4 regions of the Phyllobacterium sp. TAF24 genome follow, and region 3 is predicted to be linked to each of the others. Evidence: riboswitches for the same ligand, from Rfam matches in the RefSeq annotation. Region 3 holds a riboswitch; each other region holds the start of a gene.
What was found. Region 3 has a riboswitch for cobalamin ahead of cobU (bifunctional adenosylcobinamide kinase/adenosylcobinamide-phosphate guanylyltransferase). Riboswitches for the same ligand answer to the same signal wherever they lie in the genome.
Positions count from the first base shown of each region.

Region 1: another riboswitch for cobalamin. It lies ahead of bluB (5,6-dimethylbenzimidazole synthase); the one in region 3 lies ahead of cobU (bifunctional adenosylcobinamide kinase/adenosylcobinamide-phosphate guanylyltransferase).
Region 2: another riboswitch for cobalamin. It lies ahead of AB4Y96_RS17845 (aromatic ring-hydroxylating oxygenase subunit alpha); the one in region 3 lies ahead of cobU (bifunctional adenosylcobinamide kinase/adenosylcobinamide-phosphate guanylyltransferase).
Region 4: another riboswitch for cobalamin. It lies ahead of AB4Y96_RS23365 (DUF1636 family protein); the one in region 3 lies ahead of cobU (bifunctional adenosylcobinamide kinase/adenosylcobinamide-phosphate guanylyltransferase).

Region 1 is NZ_JBFRDN010000009.1:21,626-27,686, reverse strand. It holds gene AB4Y96_RS09940 (DMT family transporter) at 1-341, shown strand, start outside; gene metF (methylenetetrahydrofolate reductase [NAD(P)H]) at 830-1,753, opposite strand; gene AB4Y96_RS09930 (ArsR/SmtB family transcription factor) at 1,753-2,760, opposite strand; gene AB4Y96_RS09925 (DUF2293 domain-containing protein) at 2,899-3,216, shown strand; gene bluB (5,6-dimethylbenzimidazole synthase) at 3,149-3,889, opposite strand; cobalamin riboswitch at 3,951-4,127, opposite strand; gene AB4Y96_RS09915 (MOSC domain-containing protein) at 4,153-4,761, opposite strand; gene ettA (energy-dependent translational throttle protein EttA) at 4,901-6,061, opposite strand, start outside.
Region 2 is NZ_JBFRDN010000021.1:56,599-62,659, forward strand. It holds gene purU (formyltetrahydrofolate deformylase) at 1-391, shown strand, start outside; gene AB4Y96_RS17835 (LysR family transcriptional regulator) at 779-1,678, opposite strand; gene AB4Y96_RS17840 (2Fe-2S iron-sulfur cluster-binding protein) at 1,736-2,827, opposite strand; gene AB4Y96_RS17845 (aromatic ring-hydroxylating oxygenase subunit alpha) at 2,836-4,080, opposite strand; cobalamin riboswitch at 4,205-4,405, opposite strand; gene AB4Y96_RS17850 (DUF1868 domain-containing protein) at 4,518-5,228, opposite strand; gene AB4Y96_RS17855 (L-fuconate dehydratase) at 5,338-6,061, opposite strand, start outside.
Region 3 is NZ_JBFRDN010000026.1:16,170-22,230, reverse strand. It holds gene AB4Y96_RS19770 (isobutyryl-CoA dehydrogenase) at 1-1,006, opposite strand, end outside; gene AB4Y96_RS19765 (cobyric acid synthase) at 1,137-2,600, shown strand; cobalamin riboswitch at 2,970-3,203, shown strand; gene cobU (bifunctional adenosylcobinamide kinase/adenosylcobinamide-phosphate guanylyltransferase) at 3,362-3,886, shown strand; gene cobW (cobalamin biosynthesis protein CobW) at 3,891-4,943, shown strand; gene cobN (cobaltochelatase subunit CobN) at 4,962-6,061, shown strand, end outside.
Region 4 is NZ_JBFRDN010000038.1:28,941-35,001, reverse strand. It holds gene AB4Y96_RS23380 (FecCD family ABC transporter permease) at 1-827, opposite strand, end outside; gene AB4Y96_RS23375 (ABC transporter substrate-binding protein) at 873-1,820, opposite strand; gene AB4Y96_RS23370 (ABC transporter ATP-binding protein) at 1,820-2,629, opposite strand; gene AB4Y96_RS23365 (DUF1636 family protein) at 2,760-3,116, opposite strand; cobalamin riboswitch at 3,221-3,433, opposite strand; gene AB4Y96_RS23360 (transglutaminase family protein) at 3,574-6,061, shown strand, end outside.

The sequences.
Region 1 (6,061 bases), on a different contig from region 3:
TGATCCCCGTGGTGCTGTTGTCGGATGGTATTCCAAATTTGGCTGCACCGGATGGCGGCGTCTGGGTCGCAGTCTTCAGCCTTGCGCTTCTATCCACCGCCTTTGCCTATATCCTGTTCTTTTCGATTGTCCGGGCTGGCGGTGCCACCAATGCCTCGCTTGTCACGCTGGTTGTTCCCGTGAGTGCAATCCTGCTTGGAACAATTTTTCTCGGCGAACAGCTCGGCTTAAAGGATTTTGCCGGCATGGCGCTGATCGCCCTCGGCCTTCTGACCATTGACGGCAGGCTGCTTGCCGCACTTAAAAACCGCAAAAAAGATAGAGTTTTCAACAAATCCTAGCGGACTGCGCATGAAACGCGGTGGTGGAATTGCGGCGCAATTGTGTCACAAATCCGTGAGAAACCGCGCATTTTGAGTTTTGGTGCGTTGCAAAAATAAACCAAATCTTCGGTAATTTAATCGTGAATACACGATTTTTTATTCCGTTAAATGCGTTTCATTTCAGAAACTTACGATTGGTGAGCAAAAAATTTCTACTGATGATGTCATCAGACCGTAATATTTCCGCTTTTTCTGTGGCAATTTTCCGTTATGCTAAGGCGGTTAACTGCAGGAGACAAACTATGGGACTTACTCGTTCGATGAACGTCCTCATGATCTGTGCAGCGTTCGCATTTATCGGTGCAATGGTCGTAGGACTCATACCCTGATTGAGAAGAAGAGCGCCGTAGAGATGGTCTCTGACCGTTAAGAAGGTGACATACAAATTGGAATGGCCCGGTTATAGCAACCGGGCCATTTCCATTTCAAATGCACCTTATCCGCGATCAGGCAGCGCCTGCTAATGCGGGTTCCAGCGTGCCGCTGGCTGGACGAATCCCGATGAGGTGGCAGATCGCAAAGGCAAGATCCGCACGGTTCATGGTGTAGAAATGAAAATCCTGCGCACCGCGCTCGACCAGATCCAGGACCTGCTCCGCCGCAACAGCTGACGAGACCAGTGCATGGGTCTGCGGATCATTGTCGAGCCCCTCGAACCGCTCAGCCAGCCATGCCGGAATATGCGTTCCGGCCTTCGAACAGAAATTGGTCACCTGCGTGAAATTATGGATCGGCAGAATGCCCGGCAGGATGGGAATGTAAATGCCTGCCCGGCGCACCTTCTCCACATAACGCTCATAGAGATCGTTTTCGAAGAAGAACTGCGTGATCGCACGCGTTGCACCATTATCGACCTTGCGCTTGAGCATATCGATATCAGTGGCAAAGTCCGGGCTTTCCGGATGCTTTTCCGGATAGGCGGAAACGGAAATGTCGAAATCGGCAAAGGCTTTCAGACCTGCAACCAGATCGGCACCATTCTCATAGCCACCCGGTGTCGGCTTATAATGGGCACCAACGCCGCCAGCCGGATCACCGCGCAGTGCAACGAAGCGCTTCACGCCCATGGCTGCGAATTCACGCACGACGGTGTCGACTTCTTCCTTCGTCGCATCGACGCAGGTCAGGTGCGCTGCCGCATTGACGTCGGTTTCGGTCAGAATACGCTTGATCGTGCGGGCCGTGCGCTCGCGGGTGGAACCACCGGCTCCGTAAGTCACCGAGACAAATTCAGGATTGAGCGGCGCAAGGCGCGTCACAGTCTCCCAAAGGCGCTCTTCCATAACCTCGGTCTTAGGCGGAAAGAATTCGAACGAAACCTTGATATTGGTGCCAAGGTCTGCACGGCGGGATTGGCGGAAAAAGCTCATCAGACACTCTCCGATACGCGGGAGGTTAAAGCGGGATCAGCGATCAGCAAGCGTGGGTCGCGTGCCAGCCACAGTTTGACGGTCAGTTTGTCCTGGTCTTTTGGTTCAAGTTCAATGCTGTCTTCCAGTGCAAGCCCGGCTTCAGTCAGCCAGTCACGCATCTGGTTATCGGTAAAGCCAAGCCGCAAATGAGCATGGCTGTCCCGCAGGAATTCAAGATCGTGCGGGGCAAAATCGACGATCAGCATCCGGCCACCTGCCCGTAGCGCCCGTGCTGCCTCGCGAATTGCTTCGGCAGGGTTATCAAGGAAGTGCAGAACCTGATGAATAGTCACCAGATCAAAGGACTCCCGATCGACGGGTAGCGAATAGACATCACCCTGACGAACCTGCGCATTGGCAATACCCGAGCGGTCGAGATTGGACCGGGCGATGGTCAGCATGTCGCGATTGATATCGATGCCGACACCGCGAATGTAAAGCGGTGCAAACAGCTCAAGCAGTCTGCCAGTACCGGTGCCAACATCAAGCATGGCCTGAAAGGGTGTACGTCCGACGATCTTGGTCAGCGCAGCTTCCACGGCACCATCAGGCACATGCAACGAACGGATAACATCCCAGCTTGTTGCATTTGCGCTGAAATAGGCTGCTGCCCGCTCGCGGCGCTGCAGCTTGACCGAGCCAAGCCGCTCAATATCGCGTTCCAGCAGCGGATCGGATATATCAAGGCGGTCGAGCAATATGCGGGCAATGTCGCCAACGATCAGCGATTCTGCCAGGCGGAAATAGGCCCAGGAGCCTTCCTGATAGCGATTGATCAGATTGGCTTCGAAGAGCAGCTTGAGATGGCGGGAGACACGCGGCTGCGATTGTCCGAGAATGGAGGTCAGATCGGAAACCGTCAAATCACCGCGGGACAACAGCGCCAGAATGCGCAGGCGGCTTGGCTCCGCCGCTGCTTTCAGCGTATCGACCATCAGGTCAAGGTTGAGATCACGTTTGTCCATCGAGCTTTCCTCAAAAGATATAAAGATATGTTTATGTGAGAAATGCGGATTTGGCAAGTTTGTTTTTTGTTGACGGCAAATTTTGTCGCGTCTGAAATAGGCGAGCCAATCGACAGGCGAATCTGTGAGAGTGATGTTATGAGTTCAGGAACCAACCGTCAGCGGGCTATCGGCAAGCAGCTCACATTGCTTCTGCCTGCTGTGCCCTATTCGGATTCCGAACCCATACGCGCCGCCGCCACCGCACCGCATATGAAAACCCTGCCGCCGCCCATCGCCGTCTGGCTTGCGACAGTCGCCCATGTCCGCCACCAGCACACGGATTACGATGCCCTGCGCGATGATGGCTACGATAAGGAATCGGCACGGTTTTTTGTGCTTGAAGCCATCAACCGGAAACTGACGGAATGGCGCGCAACCCGGCTTCTCGACCCCGACGAGGAAGATCCGAGCTGACTGGCCATTGATCTTCAAAAATGAGTTCGCTGAGCGGCAGGCGTTTGCGCCAACCACGTTTTTCCAGTTCCGGGCTCTCATAAAGCTGATCGACATAGCCGATGCACAGATAAGCGATAATCTCGATATGGTCAGGGATACCAAGAATGCGGCGCATATCCTGATCGTGATAGATGCTGACCCAGCCGACGCCAATACCTTCTGCCCGTGCCGCCAGCCACAGGTTCTGCACGGCGCACACGGTGCTGTAGATATCCATCTGCGGATTGTGCGTCCGCCCCAGCACCACGTCCCCGCCGCGCGTCCTATCGCAGGTAATGCAAAGATTAACCGGCGCCTTCACGATGCCTTCCAGTTTCAACGACGCATATAGCGCCTGACGCTCATCGGCAAACATCCCAGCTGCTTCCGCATTGGCACGGGTAAATGCCCTGTGCACCTCGGCCTTGCGCGCTTCATCGCGGATGAGAATGAAGTTCCACGGCTGCATGAAACCCACTGATGGCGCATGATGGGCAGCATCGAGGAGCCGCATCAGCACGTCATCTTCTATAGGTCGTGGCAAAAACTGATCGCGCACATCGCGGCGGGTATAGATGGCTTTGTAGACGGCATCGCGCTCATCACGGGAAAAATCAGCGGCGGTCACAGGACCATGGACAGAATCATGCATTGTTTGCTCCCAACAACGCGAGGGGCCAAAGCCCCGGACACCTCCTCCGCCGTCCATGCGGTTTTGGCTATCTGGTCCGGCCGGTCTTCTGACTGAGGTTCATCTGAACCGCGCGCCTTCCGGATATCTCCGTGGCATTCTGCGCGGCCCATCCCCTTTTACAGCGTTGGGCACGTGCCGGATTTTCACCGGCTTCCCGATTCTCCTGCAAGCAGGCACCGAACCGGCTTTCATTCGCCATAAATTCTGAAAAGACGCAAGTATCAGCCGGGATAAATCCATTGCTCCGGCAGACGCGCATCGACTTTTTCACCCGCATTGATGATACCCGGCACTTCAACCCAGGCGACAACCCCACGCAGGCGCTTCGATGCCTTGACGAAATCAAGTGCTGTGGTGGTGTGATCGCGCGTCTGCGCGCTTTCGGCGATGGAACGCCCGGCAACCTTGCAGGGTGCGTTCTGGCCATCCACCTTCAACGTCACCCCGCCTTCGAAGAACAGCAGCGTGCGCGGCGGCAGCATGGAAAGCGAGGCAATACCATCGACCAGCATATTGGCGCCGATCCATTCCGGCTTGATTTCCGCAAGGCCCATGGTCTTGGCAATCGTTTCAAGCTCGTCAGCTGCCAGAATGGAAATATGCCGCTCATTGCGCATTTCAGTGCCACGCGGATACCACGGCTCGCGTCCACCGGAGCGGCGGGTAAGGCCAGCATGATAATCGCCGCGTATACCCTCAAAGGTAAGATCAAGCATTTCGGACGCGGCAGTGACAAAACTGTCCTTGGGCGCCTGAAATACACCACTGACCCGGCCGGCAATCTTGCGGGCAGGAATAATGTGAGTTGTGGTTGCGAAAAGATCAGTCATGACAACGGCGCTCCATGCAATCTGCCGCATCTTAGGAAAATTGAATATTAAAACCAGCCAATATCACTGATGGAAATGTCAAAATCGGTGATGGGAGGGTGTTGCCACCCTCCCGATCTTTTTAGCGCGCCCGCTCTTTTTAACGAGTGAGGGGCTTATAGCTCGGACGCTTTGGATTGACGCTGTCTGGTCCCAGACGGCGAATCTTATCGTTCTCATAATCCTCGAAGTTGCCTTCGAACCATTCGACGTGGCTATCGCCTTCGAATGCCAGAATATGCGTTGCCAGCCGGTCGAGGAACATACGATCGTGGCTGATGATAACGGCGCAGCCAGCATATTTTTCCAGCGCATCCTCAAGAGCCGCCAGCGTTTCCGTGTCCAGATCATTGGTCGGTTCGTCGAGGAGCAGCACATTGCCGCCCGATTGCAGCATCTTGGCAAGGTGAACGCGGTTGCGCTGACCACCGGAGAGATTGCCAACCTTCTGCTGCTGATCGCCACCCTTGAAGTTGAACGCCGAAACATAGGCGCGCGAATTCATCTCGTTCTTGCCGATCTTGATGATTTCATTGCCGCCGGAAATTTCTTCCCAGACGTTCTTTTCGGCGACAAGATGATCGCGGCTCTGGTCGACATAACCAAGATGAACCGTTTCACCGACGCGGATCGAACCGGAATCCGGCTTTTCCTGTCCAGTGATCATCTTGAACAGCGTGGTCTTACCCGCACCGTTTGGCCCGATGATGCCAACAATGCCGCCCGGAGGCAGTTTGAAGGTCAGGTTTTCAATGAGAACGCGATCACCGAAAGACTTGGTGAGGTTTTCGGCTTCGATAACCACCTGTCCCAAGCGCTCGCCTGCGGGGATGATGATCTGTGCGTCGCCCGGACGCTGATCATTGGCGGCATCAACCAGCGCATCATAGGCCTTGATACGCGCCTTCGACTTGGCCTGACGGGCCTTCGGGCTGGCGGAAATCCATTCGCGCTCGCGCTCCAGAGCCTTCTGGCGCGAGTCGTCCTCGCGGCCTTCCTGCAGCATGCGCTTGGACTTGGCACCGAGATAGGCGGAATAGTTGCCTTCGTAAGGAATGCCACGACCACGGTCGAGTTCGAGAATCCAGCCCGTTACATTGTCAAGGAAGTAGCGATCATGCGTGATGAGCAGGACGGAGCCGGCATATTCACGCAGATGCTTTTCCAGCCATGCGGTGGTTTCGGCGTCAAGGTGGTTGGTCGGTTCGTCAAGCAGCAGAAGATCGGGCTGCGACAACAGCAGACGGCACAGTGCGACACG
Region 2 (6,061 bases), on a different contig from region 3:
GCTGCTCAAGATCGTCAAGGACACCGGTGCTGATCTGGTCATCCTTGCCCGCTACATGCAGGTGCTCTCAGACAACATCTCCAAGCGGCTGTTTGGCAAGGTGATCAACATCCACCACTCGTTCCTGCCAAGCTTCAAGGGGGCAAAGCCCTATCATCAGGCCTTCGAGCGCGGCGTGAAGCTGATCGGTGCGACAGCGCATTATGTCACGCCCGATCTGGATGAAGGCCCGATCATTGAACAGGAGACCGAGCGGGTCAGCCACGCCATGAGCGCCGAGGACTTTGTTGCCACTGGCCGCGATATTGAGAGCCGGGTACTGGCACGGGCGGTCAAGAAACACCTTGAATCCCGTGTCATGCTCAATGGGCATAAGACGGTGGTGTTTTAGCCAATAAGTTTTCAACTCATATCATTGCATAGATTGTGGTGCGTGGTTCGACAAGCTCACCATGAGGGGCTTGGGTGGATGCAATGCTAATCGCCAACGTCGCAGAACTTGGCTCCCTTACATCACCCCTCTGCGTCATCCTCGGGCTTGACCCGAGGACCCACAATTTAAAAGCGTCAAGTTTCAGATTCGTTGGATTTCCTTTGCCGTGGGTCCTCGGGTCAAGCCCGAGGATGACGGGGATGGTGGCGATGAGGGAGTTAAATTCTGCACCCTCTCTGCGATTAACATTGCATCCACCCAAGCCCCTCATGGTGAGCCTGTCGAACCACGAACCACGCACCATGTTCACGCAAAGTGATCACCAGCAAATACAACGCAGAAATCTCATACCGAACTCTGCAGCAACTCCCTGATAATACCGCCCACATGCTGAACAGCATGGTCCCGATCACGTCTCACATGCCATGCCAGATGCAGCGTAAAGCCCTCGACCGGAATAGGCGGTTCGAACAGCGCGAAACCGCTCGCATCTGCCGGAACACATAGGCTTGGCGTCATTGCAATCATGTCGGAATTTTCAACCAGCGGCGGGACCATCAGAAAGCTCGGGACGACGATGCCCACCCGGCGCTCGCGGCCAATTCTGGCCAGTTCCTCATCCAGTGGGCTGTGCCGATGCCCCTGCCCCGAAACGATTACATGCGGGAATTCCAGCCAGCGGTCGAGGGTAAAATCCTTTGCCGCCGGGTGGTCTTTGCGCATCATCACCACATAGTGCTCGTGCAGCAAATCCACACGCCGGAACGAAACATCCGTTTTCGGGAAGACCGCGACGGCAAGGTCAACCGCTCCTTTCGCAAGCTTGTCCAGCGAATCCTCAGTGCCATGCCAGGGCTGGATCACCAGATCAATACCGGGCGCTGATTGTGCAAGCCTCTCGCGTAAAGGCCCGATGATCGCCACAGCCGGAAGATCGGCAGTGAGTATGCGCACGGTCTGGTGAATGGTGACAAGATCAATGTCGGGTGGATCAAGAACGAGAGTAATCTGCGCCAAGAGGTTCTTGATGGGCACGCGCAGCGATTCTGCCTTTGGCGTCAGCCGCATCATCCCCTTGCCACGTTCCAGTAATGCATCTTCGAACAGATGGCGGCAACGGTCGAGCGCGCTTGAGGTGGCAGGCTGCGAGAGACCAAGCCGGTCGGCAGCACGCGACACATGCGCTTCATCGAGAAGCGCATCGAGCACCACGAGCAGGTTGAGATCTACAGAACGCAAATTCATATGCTGAATACTAGCACATATATTTTATCGGGATGAAGAATACCCAAGCAGAAATAATCAGGCCTCGATCTCTACATTACCAAGCGGCTTCGTGCAGCAGGCAAGCACAAATCCTTCGTCGATTTCCTCGTCGAGAATACCGCCATTGTGATCCATCTCGGACTTGCCCGAGAGCTTCATCACCTTGCAGGTGCCGCACAGGCCGGATTCGCAAGCGGCAGCAATCCGGATACCCGCACCACGCGCTGCTTTCAGAATAGTATCACCCGGCATACAGGGCACCTCCATACCAGACATGGAGAAGGTGATTGTCGCAGCCGCTTCCAATGCTTCCGTGGAAAGCACATCGAGCATGGGCAATACAGGCTCGGCGGCGGGGCCAAAGCTTTCCTGATGATAATGCGCCATATCGAACCCATTGGCTTCAAGCATGGTGCGCACATCGCGCATGAAACCTTCCGGGCCACAGCAGAAAATTGTACGGTCCTTGAAATCAGGCGAAAGCAGCGGCAGTTTGGGCGCTTCGAGCCTACCGCGAATGCCAGTCCAAAGCTGCCCCATCTCGTGCTCCTTGATCAGGAAGGACAGTTTCAGATTGGGCATGCAACTGGTGAGATATTCCAGTTCCCGGCGGAAAATAATATCGCTGGGGCGGCGGGCGCATGTAACGAAGCTGATATCGCTTTGCGGCGCACAATCATGCATCCAGCGGGTCATCGACATCATCGGCGTAATGCCCGATCCCGCCGAGATAAACAGATATTTTTCTCCCGGATGCTTGCGCATGGAGAAATCGCCCAGCGGCCCGAACGCCTTCAGCCGGACACCTGGCGTCAGATGATCCAGCATCCATCGTGTACCGATGCTGCCTTCCTGAGCCTTGACCGTCACGGCAATGGTAAATGGCCGAGACGGGCTGGATGACAGCGTATAGGTGCGCAATACGGCTTCGGGCTGCGTCGGCAGTTCGAAGGTCATGAACTGGCCCGGCTCGTAGCGGAACCAGTTCTGATTGTCGGAACGGAATGTGAAAGTCTTCACATTCGGCGCTTCCTCAATGATCGACAGGCACTCCAATAAATGCAGCCGATCATTCCACGGCTGCATCTGGTCGAGGTGCGGGTAAGACTGAGGAACGCCCATGTTCATTGTGTACCTTATGCTACCTTGCTGAGCCGCGTGTCACCGCCGGTGAGACGCTCTTCCATGAACCTGCAATACCATTCGAGGAACTGCAGCACGCCGCCTTCATGCTCGGTCGAATAGGGACCGGGTTCATAAGCAGGCGAGCGGATGCCGAAAGCGTTTTCCTCAACGATGCGGCGGTCCTGATCGTTGGTTTCCGTCCACACATGCGTCAGCTCTTCGAGATTGTAGTCCACGCCCTCGACGGCATCCTTATGTACCAGCCACTTGGTCGTGACCTGCGTTTCATCCGGGCCAAGCGGCAGCACGCGGAAAGAAATGGCATGGTCGCCAAGAATATGATTCCAGGTGGTCGGATAGTGGAACAGCAGCAATGAGCCAATCTGCTTCTCGTTGACGATATCGCTGAGCTGCTTGCCGACAGCGCGGCGACCACTCATCGTATAGCTTTCCGCATCACGCAGCAGCGGAACACGGGTGGCGCGATACTGACCGTCATCGGACATGCGGAAAGTGCTTGGGAGGCCTGCCGCTTCACAACGCTGCCAATGGGCAGCAATCTCCGGATCATCTCCGGCACCCTGTACACCGCTCACGGTCGGCGCTTCCGGGAAGGTCTTGCACAACTCAGGATGGTTGGCCACGCAATGATAGCACTCGCGATTGTTTTCCCAGACCAGCTTCCAATTGCCCTTCTCGACAATGGTGCTCTGATAGGCAACCTTGGTTTCAGTCAACTTATGCGGTGCAAGATAAGGCTCGATCAGTGCACGAGTGGTGCTGAAATCAGCCGGGTTCTGCGCCAGACAAATGAAGATGTAACCACCGACACTTTCGCAATGAACCGGTTTCAAGCTGTGCTGGCTGGGGTCGAAATCATCGCCCATCTGGCGCGCGAACAGCAGGCGGCCGTCAAGCTCATAGGTCCACTGGTGATAGGGGCAGACAAGCTTCGCCGATGTGCCGCGCTCGGCCGCACAGACGCGCGAACCGCGATGGCGGCAGGAATTGTGAAAGGCGCGGATCAGGCCCTGGCGGTCACGCACAATAACGACTGGATAGTCGCCGACCTGCACGGTGAAGAAATTGCCGGGCTTGGCGACTTCACAATCATGGCCAATGAACAGCCAATCGCGATAAAAAATGTTCTCCATATCCAGACGATAATAGTCCGGATCGGAATAGAAGGCCTGTTCGAGGCCGTAGCCGGGTTTCCGGTTTTTCAGGTTCCGGAGCAGTTCGTTGCGCATATCCATGTCGTGTCCTCGCCTCAGTGTTGCGAAAGAACTGACTGGTGGTGACGGAGGAAGAACGCCTACACGGTCAGCACAAGCCGATACCCGCATAAAATCATGCTCCTTGATCGCCCACCGCGATCAGTCGGTTTTCAGTCCCGAGGCTGGTTTCCGGGCTCTGGAGTTGCCATCTCGGCTGTCACGACGCCTTCCCGGGTTGTGGCCCAGTGGCTGTTATGCCGTGTTTCACTCCACTACCGTTGCGGGGGCAGCGCCGGGTTTCCGACCGGCTTCCCAATTCTCCGCTTCCCTAGAAAAAAGCGGCACCTCAAGTGCCCCGATAAAAGCATTCGGCATAAAAAAAGAATAGGTGCGGAAACGACATCCCATTTACGTAAGACGACACCCGCAGGCGATGCACACTATGTCGCAGACAGGCGCTCAAATCAGCTGTTCTCTCAGTCGAGAGTAACCAGTTCTTCAAAGTGGTTCATATCAACGAAACTGCAAAAAGCCGGGGGATTGAGCGCAATAACAGGCGCATCGCGTTGAATGGTAGCAAGGCAATCATCGAGAAGCGCCTGCCATGCACCAAGCCGTTCATCGGGAAAACGCTCGATCACATAGGCCAGTGTAATATGGAAAACATAGGTGTCGTGATCAGGATGCCGATATCCGAAGGGAACAGCCAATGCGTCGCGCCAAGCCCGCAGGATTCGCTCATCATATTCGCTCGCACCGGCAACTGTCAGGCCTGCAGGCGTGACATCGATCACTTTGACATTAAACGGTCCACACCCTTCAAAATCCTGCAGACGATCCACATAAAGCCGCGTCATATCGTCAATACTGGTCTCAAGTGCAACATCATCAGGCCAAAAGGATGCCCGGCGGCGATATTCGATAATGCCCTGAAACAATGTCATGTGCAGGCTGGAAATAGGTGTGAACGCCAATTGCCCGGCGTCGGGCATAGCCAGCATACGCTCGCGCACGGCAATAACAGCCGCTTCCGATTCGGAACCTTTCACCAGATGGGATACCACCGTATTGCCCGGCTCAAACTGAAACTCGCCCTTGGTATTATAGCGCCTGCCGAGATGAACGGGCGGCTCCGGGTGAAGGCTGGCAGCAAAGCGGGCAAGTGAAGGCTTGATCAGGTCGAGCATGGGAACCCCGTGACGCGTAAATGAGAGTATCGCATGCCCGTAAGTTTACCGGCATGCGAATGATCCTCTCGCCATAGGACAGCTCTTTGTCAGGCAGATGAAACCCGCCCTATGGCCGGTAAAGATATTCCTCGATTGAGGCCTGTTTCATTTCAATCGAGAAACCCGGCAGCGACGGCGGCATATAGGCCGCGTCCTGAATATTGCACGGATCAATAAAATGCTCGTGCAGATGGTCGACATATTCGATCACCCGGCCCTCTTTCGTGCCTGACACAGCAATATAGTCGATCATCGACAAATGCTGCACATATTCGCACAGACCAACACCGCCCGCATGCGGCCAGACAGGCAGCTCGTACTTCGCAGCGATCAGCAGCACGGCCAGTACCTCATTCAGTCCGCCCATACGGCACGAATCGATCTGCACCACATCGATGGCGCCCTCGGCGATGAACTGCTTGAACATGATGCGGTTCTGGCACATCTCGCCGGTGGCAACCTTCACCGGCTTGATCGCCTGCCGGATCTTGCGATGACCAGCCACATCATCAGGGCTGGTCGGCTCTTCGATGAAGAATGGTTTGACGAAGGCGAGCTTCTTCACCCAATCAATGGCCTCGTTGACTTCCCACACCTGATTGGCGTCGATCATCAAGATACGATCCGGCCCGATCACCTCGCGTGCAATGGTCAGGCGGCGGATATCGTCCTCAAGGTCGCGGCCAACCTTCATCTTGATATGGTTGAACCCTGAATCAACAGCTTCCTGACAGAGACGGCGCAGCTTTTCGTCGGAATAGCCAAGCCATCCCGCCGACGTCGTATAGCAG
Region 3 (6,061 bases):
TGGCAACATTGAAGCCGGTATCGGTGACAAAGCGTTTGGCCATGGCAGACCATTTGGAGGCATCATGCGCCTTGCGGTCAAGCTTTGACGCCGCCGTGTATAGCAGGACGCGCGCCGCCGAGAGTTCCGTTTCCATGTCGGCCAGCTTGAATTGCAGTGCCTGAAACTGGTTGATCGCCTTGCCGAACGCCTTACGCTCCGACGCATAGGTTACTGCCTTGTCGAGTGCCGACTGAGCGCCGCCAAGTGAGCAGGCGGCAATATTGAGGCGTCCGCCATCAAGGCCGCCCATGGCGATCTTGAAGCCGTCGCCTTCCGCGCCCAGCAGGTTTGCCACCGGCACGCGGCAATTGTCGAAAATCACCTGCCGGGTGGATTGGGCGTTCCAGCCCATCTTGTGTTCATTGGCACCGAAGGAAAGACCGGGTGCATCCTTCGGAATGATCAGCGTCGAGATGCCCTTCGGGCCGTCCTCGCCGGTGCGCACCATGGTGATATAAAGGTCCGTATCACCCGCGCCTGAAATGAACTGTTTTGCACCGTTCAGCACATAATGGTCGCCATCGCGCACCGCGCGGGTTTTAAGTGCGGCGGCATCCGAGCCGGAATTCGGTTCGGTCAGGCAATAGCTCGCCAGCCACTCCATTGAGGTCAAATGCGGCACAAAGCGTTGGCGCTGTTCGTCATTGCCGTAGAGATCGATCATCCATGTCGCCATGTTGTGGATCGAGATGAAGGCCGAAAAAGCCGGGCAGGCGGCTGATAGCGCTTCGAAGATCAGCACTGCATCGAGCCGTTTCAGCCCAGACCCGCCAAACTCTTCCTTCACATAGATGCCGCCCATGCCGAGCGGGCCGGTTTCCCGGATTACATCCGCTGGAAAGTGCTTGTCGCGGTCCCAGGCAAGCGCGTTGGGTGCAACGCGGTCCGCCGCAAAGGCGCGGGCCATGTCCTGAATTGCCAGCTGATCCTCATTGAGTTCGAACTGGCTGGACGCCGTATCCACGAGCGCATCCATGATAACCTCCCTGTATTCCTCTTGGCCGCAGTTTATCCCAAGCGCAGGGCCGCGCAACGACAGAGATGCGTTTTGACGGGGGCTAGGAAGAGAAAGACATATCCGCTACTCAAAGCCCATGACACACGCAATCATGTTGCAGGGAACAGGGTCAGATGTTGGGAAATCCGTCCTGGTGGCCGGACTTTGCCGGCTTGCGCGCAATCGTGGATTAAAAGTTCGGCCATTCAAACCGCAGAATATGTCGAATAATGCCGCTGTCAGTGATGATGGCGGCGAGATTGGCCGGGCGCAATGGTTGCAGGCCGTCGCCTGTGGTGTGCCCTCATCGGTGCATATGAATCCCGTGCTTTTGAAACCGCAATCGGAAACCGGCAGCCAGATCATCGTGCAGGGCAAAGTCTGGGGACAGGCCAAAGGGCGTGACTATCAGAAGTTCAAGGCGCAGCTGCTCGATGCTGTTATGGCATCATGGGATATTGTATGTGAGGGCGCTGATCTTGTGATCGTCGAGGGGGCGGGTTCGCCAGCGGAAATTAACCTCAGGGCAGGTGATATCGCCAATATGGGCTTTGCCACCCGCGCCAATGTGCCTGTCCTGCTGGTGGGTGATATCGACCGGGGCGGGGTGATTGCTTCCATCGTCGGGACCCATGCGATCCTGCAACCGGAAGACCGAGATATGATCATCGGCTATCTCATCAACAAGTTTCGCGGTGATGTCTCGCTGTTTGATGACGGGTTGAAAGCCATCACTGAGTTCACCGGCTGGCCTTCTTTCGGCGTCGTGCCGTGGCTGAAGGATGCGGCGCGGTTGCCGGCGGAAGATTCGGTTGTGCTGGAACGTCTGGTGAAAGGCGAGGGCCGGGCGCTCAAGGTCGCGGTGCCGGTGCTTGATCGCATCGCCAATTTTGACGATCTCGATCCGCTGATGGCCGAGCCGCAGGTGGATGTGGTGATGGTGCGCAGCGGCGAGCGGCTGCCGTCCGATGCCGGGCTGGTGATTATTCCCGGTTCAAAATCCACAATCAGCGATTTGCTGCGGTTTCGCGAAAATGGCTGGGACAGGGATCTCGACCTGCACCGGCGGCGCGGCGGTCATATCATCGGCATTTGTGGCGGTTTCCAGATGCTCGGGCGCACGGTACGCGACCCCGATGGCATCGAGGGCAGCGTGACGGAAACCCAAGGGCTCGGGCATCTCGATATCGATACGGTGATGGAACCCGAGAAAACCGTGCGCAATGTCGATGCGCATTCGCTGCAGTTCGATCTGCCGCTGAGTGGTTATGAAATTCATCTGGGCCGGACGACGGGCCCTGATTGTTCCAATCCCGTTGCCCGTATCAATGGTGTGAATGACGGAGCGATATCCAAGGACGGCAAGGTGTTCGGCACCTATCTGCACGGGCTTTTCGGCGCGGATCAGTTTCGTGCGGCGCTGTTGGGGTCGATGGGTATCGCTGCTGACGAGTTTGACTATCGGGCTGGCGTGGATGCCGCGTTGGATAGTATTGCGGGGCAGTTGGAAGAGCTGATTGATATCGATGCGTTGCTTGCATATGCTGCAGGCAGATATTGATGTTTATCCGCCGCATAGGCACCCCCCTCTGTCCTGTCGGACATCTCAGATCAGCCTTCAAAACCATCTTGCACAATCTGCAACACTTCCGGTTGTGCAAAGGCGTTAATGTCAATGTGATCTCCCCCCTTGTGGGGGAGATGCCCGACAAGGGCAGAGGGGGGTGAACGCCGCCGGTTCGTGGTTCGACAAGCTCACCATGAGGGAGTGAGGAGCGTGCAGGGAGTCAAGCTCCGCAACATGGCAAAATAAAACTCCCTTGCATCACCCCTGTCCCTCATGGTGAGCTTGTCGAACCACAAACCACACCCCCACCACTCCCTTACCAAACAACACACATTCAATTGACATTTCTCGTGGGGGATGAATAACGTCCAACCCATGATTGGTTCCCATATTGGTCGAAGGCCAAGGGATCAAAAGGGAATGCGACGGCCGTACCCTGAAGGGCGGTCCCACCGCAGCCGACCCCGCGACTGTAGAGCGGCGAGGATCAATGCAAAGCCTGACGCATATGCAGAGGGCAGCCACTGGGAAACCGGGAAGGCGGCATTGCTTCGACGACCCGTGAGCCAGGAGACCTGCCAGTCATAGAGTGTTTTTCCAGGAAGCACTTAAGGGTAATCCTGCCCAAGAATTGAAGAGTAATGTCTCTTCAGGCCCAGCACGGAGGTTGTTATGGCTGCTCATATGACGCATTCGCTTGTTTTCCCGCCCGCATTCCCTTTGATGGATGGATCGTTGCGGTTGCAATAGCGGCGATGCCTCAACTCAATTCCGGTGTGACTTTCATTCTCGGCGGTGCCCGCTCGGGCAAATCCAGCTTTGCCGAAGGCCTGATCAAGGCGTCGGGCCTTGATGCGATCTATGTCGCAACGGGCAGGGCGTGGGATGAGGAAATGTCTATACGCATTGACCTGCACAAAAAGCAGCGCGGTCCACTATGGCGCACCATAGAAGAGCCGCTTGATCTGCTGGATACCGTGCAAGGGGTGGCTGGCGAGGGCAAGGCGGTTCTTGTCGATTGCCTGACGCTCTGGCTCACCAATCTGATGATGGATGAGCGCAACATCACCGCCGAGACGCGGCAGCTTGTCGAAGCGCTGCCGAAACTTCCGGGTTCGATTGTTCTGGTTTCGAACGAAGTGGGTCTCGGCATCGTTCCGGAGAACCGCATGGCGCGCGATTTTCGCGACCATGCCGGACGTCTCCATCAGGCCGTGGCGCAAGCTGCGGCAACAGTCTATTTCGTGGCAGCCGGGCTGCCGCTCACAATGAAGGGATAGGAATATGCAGGGTCAGAAGATTCCAGCAACAGTCATCACCGGTTTTCTCGGTTCGGGAAAAACCACGATGATCCGCAATCTGCTTGAGAACGCCAATGGCAAGCGCATTGCGCTTATCATCAATGAGTTCGGCGATCTGGGTGTCGATGGCGGTCTGCTCAAGGGCTGCGGTATTGAAGCATGTCGCGATGAAGACGTGATCGAACTGAACAATGGCTGCATCTGCTGCACCGTGGCGGATGATTTCATCCCGACCATGACCAAATTGCTCGATCGTCCTGATCGCTTTGATCATATCGTCATTGAAACATCGGGTCTCGCTTTGCCGCAGCCTCTGGTTGCAGCGTTCAATTGGCCGGAGATCAAGACACAGGTGACGGTTGACGGTGTTGTCACCGTCATCGACGCCTCTGCCGTATCGGAAGGCCGGTTTGCCGATGATCATGACAAGGTTGATGCCCAGCGCATTCAGGATGAAGCGCTTGATCATGACAGCCCGTTGGAAGAACTGTTCGAAGACCAGATTCGCGCTGCCGACCTGATTGTGCTCAACAAGACGGACCTCATCAGTGACAAGCAGCTTGACGGCGTGCGCAGCGATGTACAGAGCCGTTCGTCGCGCTCGCTYAACATGGTTTCGGCCAGTTTTGGCAAGCTCAGCAATGAGCTGCTGCTGGGGCTTGGCGTTGGCACTGAACAGGACATTGCCAACCGCAAATCGCACCATGAAATGGAACATGAGGCGGGTGAAGAGCATGACCACGATGAGTTTGAGAGCTTTGTCGTTGGTCTTGGCCCGGTTGCGGAACCAAAGAGCTTTGTTGAAAAGCTGAAGACCGTTATTGCCGATCACGACATTCTGCGCCTGAAAGGTTTTGCCGATGTTCCCGGCAAGCCCATGCGTCTGGTGGTGCAGGCTGTCGGTACACGCATCGAGCATTACTTTGACCGTGCGTGGAATCCGGGCGAAGAGCGCCAGACGCGTCTCGTCGTTATCGGTCTGCATGATATCGACAATGATGCCATTACATCCGCTGTCACTGCTGCGGCCGTTTAACTGAGGCTGGAAAACTGAATGCATCTCCTGCTTGCCCAGAAAGGCACTATTGCCGAAGGGACCGAGGCTATCGACCTTGGCCAGACGCCGGGAGATGTGTTGTTTCTTTCTGCCGCTGATACGGAACTCGCGAGCCTTGCCTCCGCGCGGCGGCAGGGCGATGGCACGGTGTCGCTGCGTCTTGCCAATATGATGAGCCTGTCGCACCCGATGTCCGTCGACGCCTATGTGGAGCGGACGGCACGCCATGCGAAGTTGATCGTGGTCAGGGTTATCGGCGGCGAAAGCTATTGGCCTTATGGTCTGGAAGCCCTGCATGCCTGCGCCGTCAATCACAAGGTGCAGCTTGCGGTGCTGCCGGGGGATGACAAGCCCGATCCGGGGCTCGACCGGTTTTCAACCATTGCCCGGCATGATCGCGATGCGCTCTGGCATTATCTGCTGGAAGGCGGAGCGCAGAATGCGCAGCGTTTCCTTGATTATTGCGCAGCACTGATTAACGCAGGTGAAAAGCCGCAGGAAGCCGCACCCCTGCTGAAAGCCGGGTTGTGGTGGCCGGGGAAACCAGCGCCTTCGCTGGAAGAAATGCGCAGGAGTTGGCAGGACGGTGCGCCAGTTGTCGCGATCTGTTTCTACCGAGCGCTGGTGCAAAGTGGGCAGACGCAGCCGGTTGAAGCACTGCTGGAAGCATTGCGCGCCAAAGGCCTCAATCCCCTGCCGGTGTTTGTTTCCAGCCTGAAAGACCCGGTTTCCATTGCAACGCTGGAAAGCATTTTCGGGCAAGCGCCACCAGCGGTGGTGCTGAATGCCACGGGCTTTGCTGTGTCCGCTCCGGGTTCTACGCGTAAGCCAACCGTGCTTGAGCATGATGGTGCGATGGTCCTGCAGGTTATCTTCTCCGGCTCCAGTGCCGAGCAGTGGCGTCTGTCCGATCAGGGCCTATCGGCGCGTGATCTGGCGATGAATGTCGCCTTGCCTGAAGTGGATGGCCGGGTTCTTTCGCGTGCGGTTTCGTTCAAGTCGGCACAGCATTTCGACGAGGCTGTAGAGGCCAATATCGTCATGCACGAGCCGCAGGCCGACCGCGTGGCATTTGTGGCTGAGCTGGCATTCAACTG
Region 4 (6,061 bases), on a different contig from region 3:
CAGGTCACAATCAGCCCCGCATGCAATTGACCCGAAAAACGCCGGGCAATATGCGGGATCATCAGGCCGACGAAACCGATCACACCAGCCACCGAGACAAAAATTGCGGTTGAAAAAGCGCAGACGATAAACACCGTGTTGCGGATGCGGGTCACCCGGATGCCAAGGCTTTCCGCCGTGTTTTCGCCTGCCAGCAGTGCGTCCAGATTGCGGTGGTTGTAAAGCGCGTAGATGAGGATCGCCGCAAGGCCGACAAGCGCCAAAGGCAGGTTTTCCCAGCGGGCAAGGCCGAGGCCGCCAAGTGTCCAGAACATCACCGAATGGGCGGCGCGCTGGTCACCGGCAAACACCATATAGTTGGTCAGCGCAGCAAAGAGGAATGAGACGGCAAGCCCCGCCAGAATCAGCCGCTCCGGTCCCTGTCCCTGCACGCGCCGCACCAGCATCAAAACAACAATCGCCGCCAGCATGCCACCGCTGAACGCTGCAATCGGCAGGGTCCAGATGCCGAACCGGTCGCCGATGATGGTGATGACTGACACGGCTCCCGCCGCAGCGCCATTGGAAAGGCCGAAGAGAAACGGATCCGCAAGATCATTGCGGGTGACGGTTTGCAGCAGCGCGCCGATGATGCCGAGCCCGGCGCCAACGCAAATGGCAAGGATCACCCGCGGCAGGCGCAGTTCGACAATGATCTTGCCAACGGGACCCTGAACAGCAGTGTCGGAGAGACCGGCGGCATGGGCAAGCGCGCGCAGCACGTCACCGAGCGGGATAACCGTTGCCCCATAGGCAATGGAGATGAGGGCGAGGGCCAAAATGGCCATCACCCCCACGATAAGCATCAGATGCTGACGGATAGACGGAAGCACTCAGAATGCTTCCGGGTGCATCGCCTTGGCCATCTTGACGATCGCCTCGATATTGGCGGGGCCGGGCGTCAGTTCCGCATAGCGCAGGGCGACGAAGCGATTGTTTTTCACCGCGTCGGTTTCCTTCATCGCCGGATGCGATTTGAGGAAGTCGAGCAGTTTCTGGTAGCCCGCATCATCCTGATAATCGAGGAGAACGAGAAACTCAGGATTGCGTGTGGCCACGGTTTCCCACGAGGTGGTGCCCCAGCTTGTGTCGAGATCGGCCATGATATTGCTGCCACCGGCTTCGCTGATCATCGCCGTCGGAATGGCGAATTTGCCTGCGGTGAACGGCTTGTCCTCGCCGGAATCATAGAGGAACACACGGGTGCCGCTCTTGTCGCCGATCTTGGCCTTCAGGTCGGCAAGCTCGGCCTTCCAGCCGCTGACCAGCTCGTTTGCATCATCTTCCTTGCCGAAAATCTTGCCGAGCTTTTCCATGTCGCCATAGAGCAGGTCCATGGAGGCGGCTGGCCGGTTCTTGTCGAGATGAATGCAGCTTTCAGTCAGCTCCAGCGTCTTGATGCCATGCGGCGCGAGCGTGTCAGGCGTGACTTCACCGCCGGGCTTCATGCCATAGTTCCAGCCCGCAAAGAAAAAGTCCGGCTCAACGGCGACGAGATTTTCCAGCGTCGGATATTTGGGCGCAAGTTCCGGGATGGACCCCTGCTGCTTTTTGAAGGCGTCATCCAGCTTGTACCAGCCGGTAATGCCCGAAACGCCAACTATTGACGGCTGCAAATGCAGGGCGAAAGCCATCTCGCTCATATTGATGTCCTGAATGACCGCGCGCTTGGGAGCGGCATCAAAGGTCAGCGGCTTGCCGCAGCTGTCGACGGTGACAGGAAACGCCCAAGCGGGCGCTGAGAGCACCGATAAGGTGAGGGCGAGCAGCATTCTTTTCATCAAATTCTCCGTAGCTGAGCAGATTGTATTGTTGTTGTTGGTTCCGGTGCTTCGAACACCATGAGGTCGCGATCCTGCGAGGGATGGCGCAGGCGCAATACGTCGAGATCAAAGACATCGCTGACAATGCGCGGCGTCAGGGTTTCATCAGGCGTGCCAATGGCAACCAGCTGTGCGCTGTGCATGACGGCGACATGGGTGGCGAAGGGCGCGACAAGCGGCAGGTCATGCAGCACCGCGATGACAGTCACATCCAGTCCGGCGACAAGCGCCAGCAATTCGCTGCGTGCTTTCGGATCGAGATGATTGGTGGGTTCGTCCAGAAACAGAATATCAGGCTGCTGGGCAATGGCGCGGGCCAGTTGCACGCGCTGCCTTTCACCGCCGGAGAGCGAACCTATGGGGCGGCGGGAAAACTGGGCAACCTTGGCACGCAGCAGCGCTTCCGCCACGATATCGCGATCTCCGGCCTTGGTCAGAGCGCCCATATGCGGAATACGCCCAAGCGAGACATAATCCTCCACCAGCAACTGATGGTCAGGCGCATCGGTCTGACCGACAAAGGCGAAGCGCCTTGCCCTTTCTCTGGGCTTCAACCGTTCAATAGGGGTGCCTTCGATGTAAACACTGCCGGAGGAGGGGCGCAGCAGCCCCGCCAGCATGCGCAGCAGTGTGGATTTTCCAGCACCATTCGGGCCGATAATGGCAAGGCGCGAACCTCGTTCGATATCGAGCGAGGTTTCGTCCACAAGTGTCTGGCCGGACGTGCGAAATGTCACATCGTCGGCGCGCATGACAATCTCGCTCATGGGCTGATGATGTCCGTGACTGCAGGCAAAACACATGGTGCTGGGTCCCAAATCGGTAAACTCTGTCGTGCCATATCAGGCGCATTATTGTCGTATAGTAATGTTATAACATTGGTCAATGCCTGCCGTGTCATAGATGTGCGGGAATGCGTGCGAGTGTCTTGTCGTAAAGGCCTGCCGGGCGCTGTGATGCTTTGGACCAGCCGTCATCAAGCCCGTGATACATCCGGGCAAAATCGATGAGGTCGGCAAAGTTGGCGTCGGGACAGATATCGCCAAAGAGATATTGCGCCTTGTCGGGGGATCGAAACGCGACGGTGCAGGGATGTCCGCAGCCCGCCATGCAGCCAACGCCGCGCACCTCATAGGCGGGATTGCCATCAAGTTCCGCCGCAAGCCTGTCGACAAGGTCCTGCCCCGGCCGTGACTGGTCATCGGCTGACTTGCACAGGGTGCAGACAATAATCTGGTGGGTGGGCGTGCTCATGCCTGTCCGCTGCCTCAAAGACAGGGGTTGGGGAACGCAGCCAATGCACCATCGCGACAATGCGGGAGAGACATCGCATCGCTCCCGGCACACCCCGTCCGGTTCGAATTTCAAGTGTGATGGCAGGTCTCCTGGCTCGCGGGTCTCAGCTTTGCCTTGCCTTCCCGGTCTTTCAACCAGTGGCATGTCAGGCATCGCTCACCGCTTACAGTTGCGGGGGCAGCCACGGTCTCGGTCCCTTTTGGGTACGCCTCACCGTGTTCCCTTTTCATCTCCGGCGTTGTCTTGCCGGAGAAACCATCGGCGCGGATGCTATGCGGCCAGCCCTGCTGTTGCAAGCACGTTTATGCGGCAATTTTTAACGCTGCCAAAATTTTTGGCAAATGAAAGATTTCAATTGGCTGACAACTCGGTAGAGTGCTGGGAGTATTTGTGGAATCGTAGCTTTTGAGGCGACATGGCAATTCACGCAGCAGTCTACCACCTGACGCACTACAAGTATGACCGGCCCATCATGCTCGGGCCGCAAATCATCCGGCTCCAGCCAGCGCCGCATTCGCGAACCAAAGTTCTCAGCCATTCCCTGAAGGTCAGTCCAGCCAACCACTTCGTCAATCTGCAACAGGACCCCTACGGCAATTTCCTTGCCCGCTTCGTTTTCCCCGAGCCGGTGACGGAATTGAAGATCGAGGTCGATCTCATCGCCGATATGACAGTCTACAATCCGTTCGATTTCTTTGTGGAGCCTGTCGCGGAGACGTGGCCTTTCAGCTATCCACAGGAAATCAGCGACGATCTGTCGATCTATATGAAGCCGGAATCGATGGGGCCGCTGGTCTCGAATTTCCTCGCAACGATTGATCGCAGCCCGACCAATACGGTGAATTTCGTCGTCGATCTCAACGCGCGCATCCAGCGGGAAGTCGGCTATGTCATCCGCATGGAAACCGGCGTGCAGGAGCCGGAGGCGACGCTTGGCCTGCGCTCCGGGTCGTGCCGCGATTCAAGCTGGCTGCTGGTGCAAGTGCTGCGCAATCTTGGGCTCGCCGCGCGGTTTGTCTCCGGCTATCTCATTCAGTTGAAGCCTGATCTCGTTGCCATTGATGGTCCTGCCGGGACGGACAAGGACTTTACCGATCTGCATGCCTGGTGCGAGGTCTATCTGCCCGGTGCTGGATGGATCGGCCTTGATCCGACATCCGGCCTTTTGACCGGCGAAAGCCATGTGCCGCTGGCTGCCACTCCGCATTATCGCAACGCCGCGCCGATTTCAGGTATGGCGGAATTTGCCAATGTGGAATTCGGCTTTGATATGCGCGTTGACAGGGTTTCCGAACATCCGCGCATTACCAAGCCGTTTTCGGATGAATCATGGAACGCGCTCGATGCCCTTGGCGAACAGGTGGATGCTATCCTCAAAGAGCGCGATGTGCGGCTGACCATGGGCGGCGAGCCGACATTCGTCTCCATCGATGATTTTGAGTCAGGCGAATGGAACACCGATGCGGTCGGCCCCACCAAGCGGGAAAAGGCCGACAAGCTTATCCGGCGGCTGCGCGAGCGCTTTGCGCCCGGCGGCTTCCTGCATTACGGGCAGGGCAAATGGTATCCCGGCGAAAGCCTGCCGCGCTGGACGTTCTCGCTCTACTGGCGCAAGGACGGTAAGCCGATCTGGGTCAATCCTGACCTGATTGCGCCTGAGAACAGCACGGCCGATATAAAGCCTGATGATGCCGGAAAGCTCCTGCTGGCGCTGGCGGATGAGCTTGGCGTTGAACAGGAAATGGTGGCGCCTGCCTATGAAGACCCGGCTGAATGGATCGTCAAGGAAGGCAATCTGCCTGATAATGTCGATCCCTCCAATTCCAAGCTGAAAGACCCGGAAGAACGCAGCCGTATCGCCCGGGTTTTTGAACGTGGCCTCACCGAGCCAAGCGGTTTTGTGCTGCCGGTGCAGCGCTGGAACAGCCTTGCTTCCGGGCCGCGTTGGCGCAGTGAAAAATGGACGACACGGCGCGGCAAGCTGTTTCTCGTGCCGGGGGATTCGCCTGTCGGCTACCGCCTGCCGCTCGGCGCGCTGCCGCATGTGCCGCCGTCCGATTTCCCCTATATCGTCCCGGTTGACCCTTCGGTTGAGCGCGGTGCACTGCCAGACCCCTCGCCACGGGCAGCACAACGCGCAGCAGAACATCCACTGACCGTTGCGTCGTTCACAGCCGCTGAAGGCAATCAACAGGAGCGGGTGGAGCAGGAACTGGGCGAAATTGGCGGCGCAGTGCGCACGGCCATATCGGTTGAGCCGCGTGATGGACGCCTGAGCGTATTCATGCCGCCGGTTGAGGCACTTGAGGATTATCTGGAACTGGTTGCCGCAGCGGAAGCTGCCGCCCACAAGCTCGGCCTGCCCGTGCATATCGAAGGCTACGGCCCGCCGCAGGATCACCGGATCAATGTCATCCGCGTTGCGCCCGACCCCGGGGTGATCGAGGTCAATATCCACCCCGCTGCCAACTGGCGCGACTGCGTGGAGACGACCGAGGCGATCTATGAGGAAGCCCGCCAGACACGGCTGGGCGCTGATAAATTCATGATCGACGGTCGCCATACCGGTACCGGCGGCGGCAATCATGTGGTTGTGGGCGGCGAAACACCCAACAACAGCCCGTTTCTGCGCCGTCCTGATCTTTTGAAAAGCCTTGTCCTGCATTGGCAGCGCCATCCCTCGTTGTCCTACATGTTTTCAGGCCTGTTCATCGGTCCGACCAGTCAGGCCCCGCGCCTTGACGAGGCGCGGCATGACAGCCTGTATGAGCTTGAGATCGCCTTGGCGCAGGTGCCGCGACCGGGTGAGGGCACGCCGCCTCTGCCATGGCTGGTCGACCGGCTCTTCCGCAATCTCCTGGTGGATGTCACCGGCAACACGCACCGCTCCGAGATTTGCATCG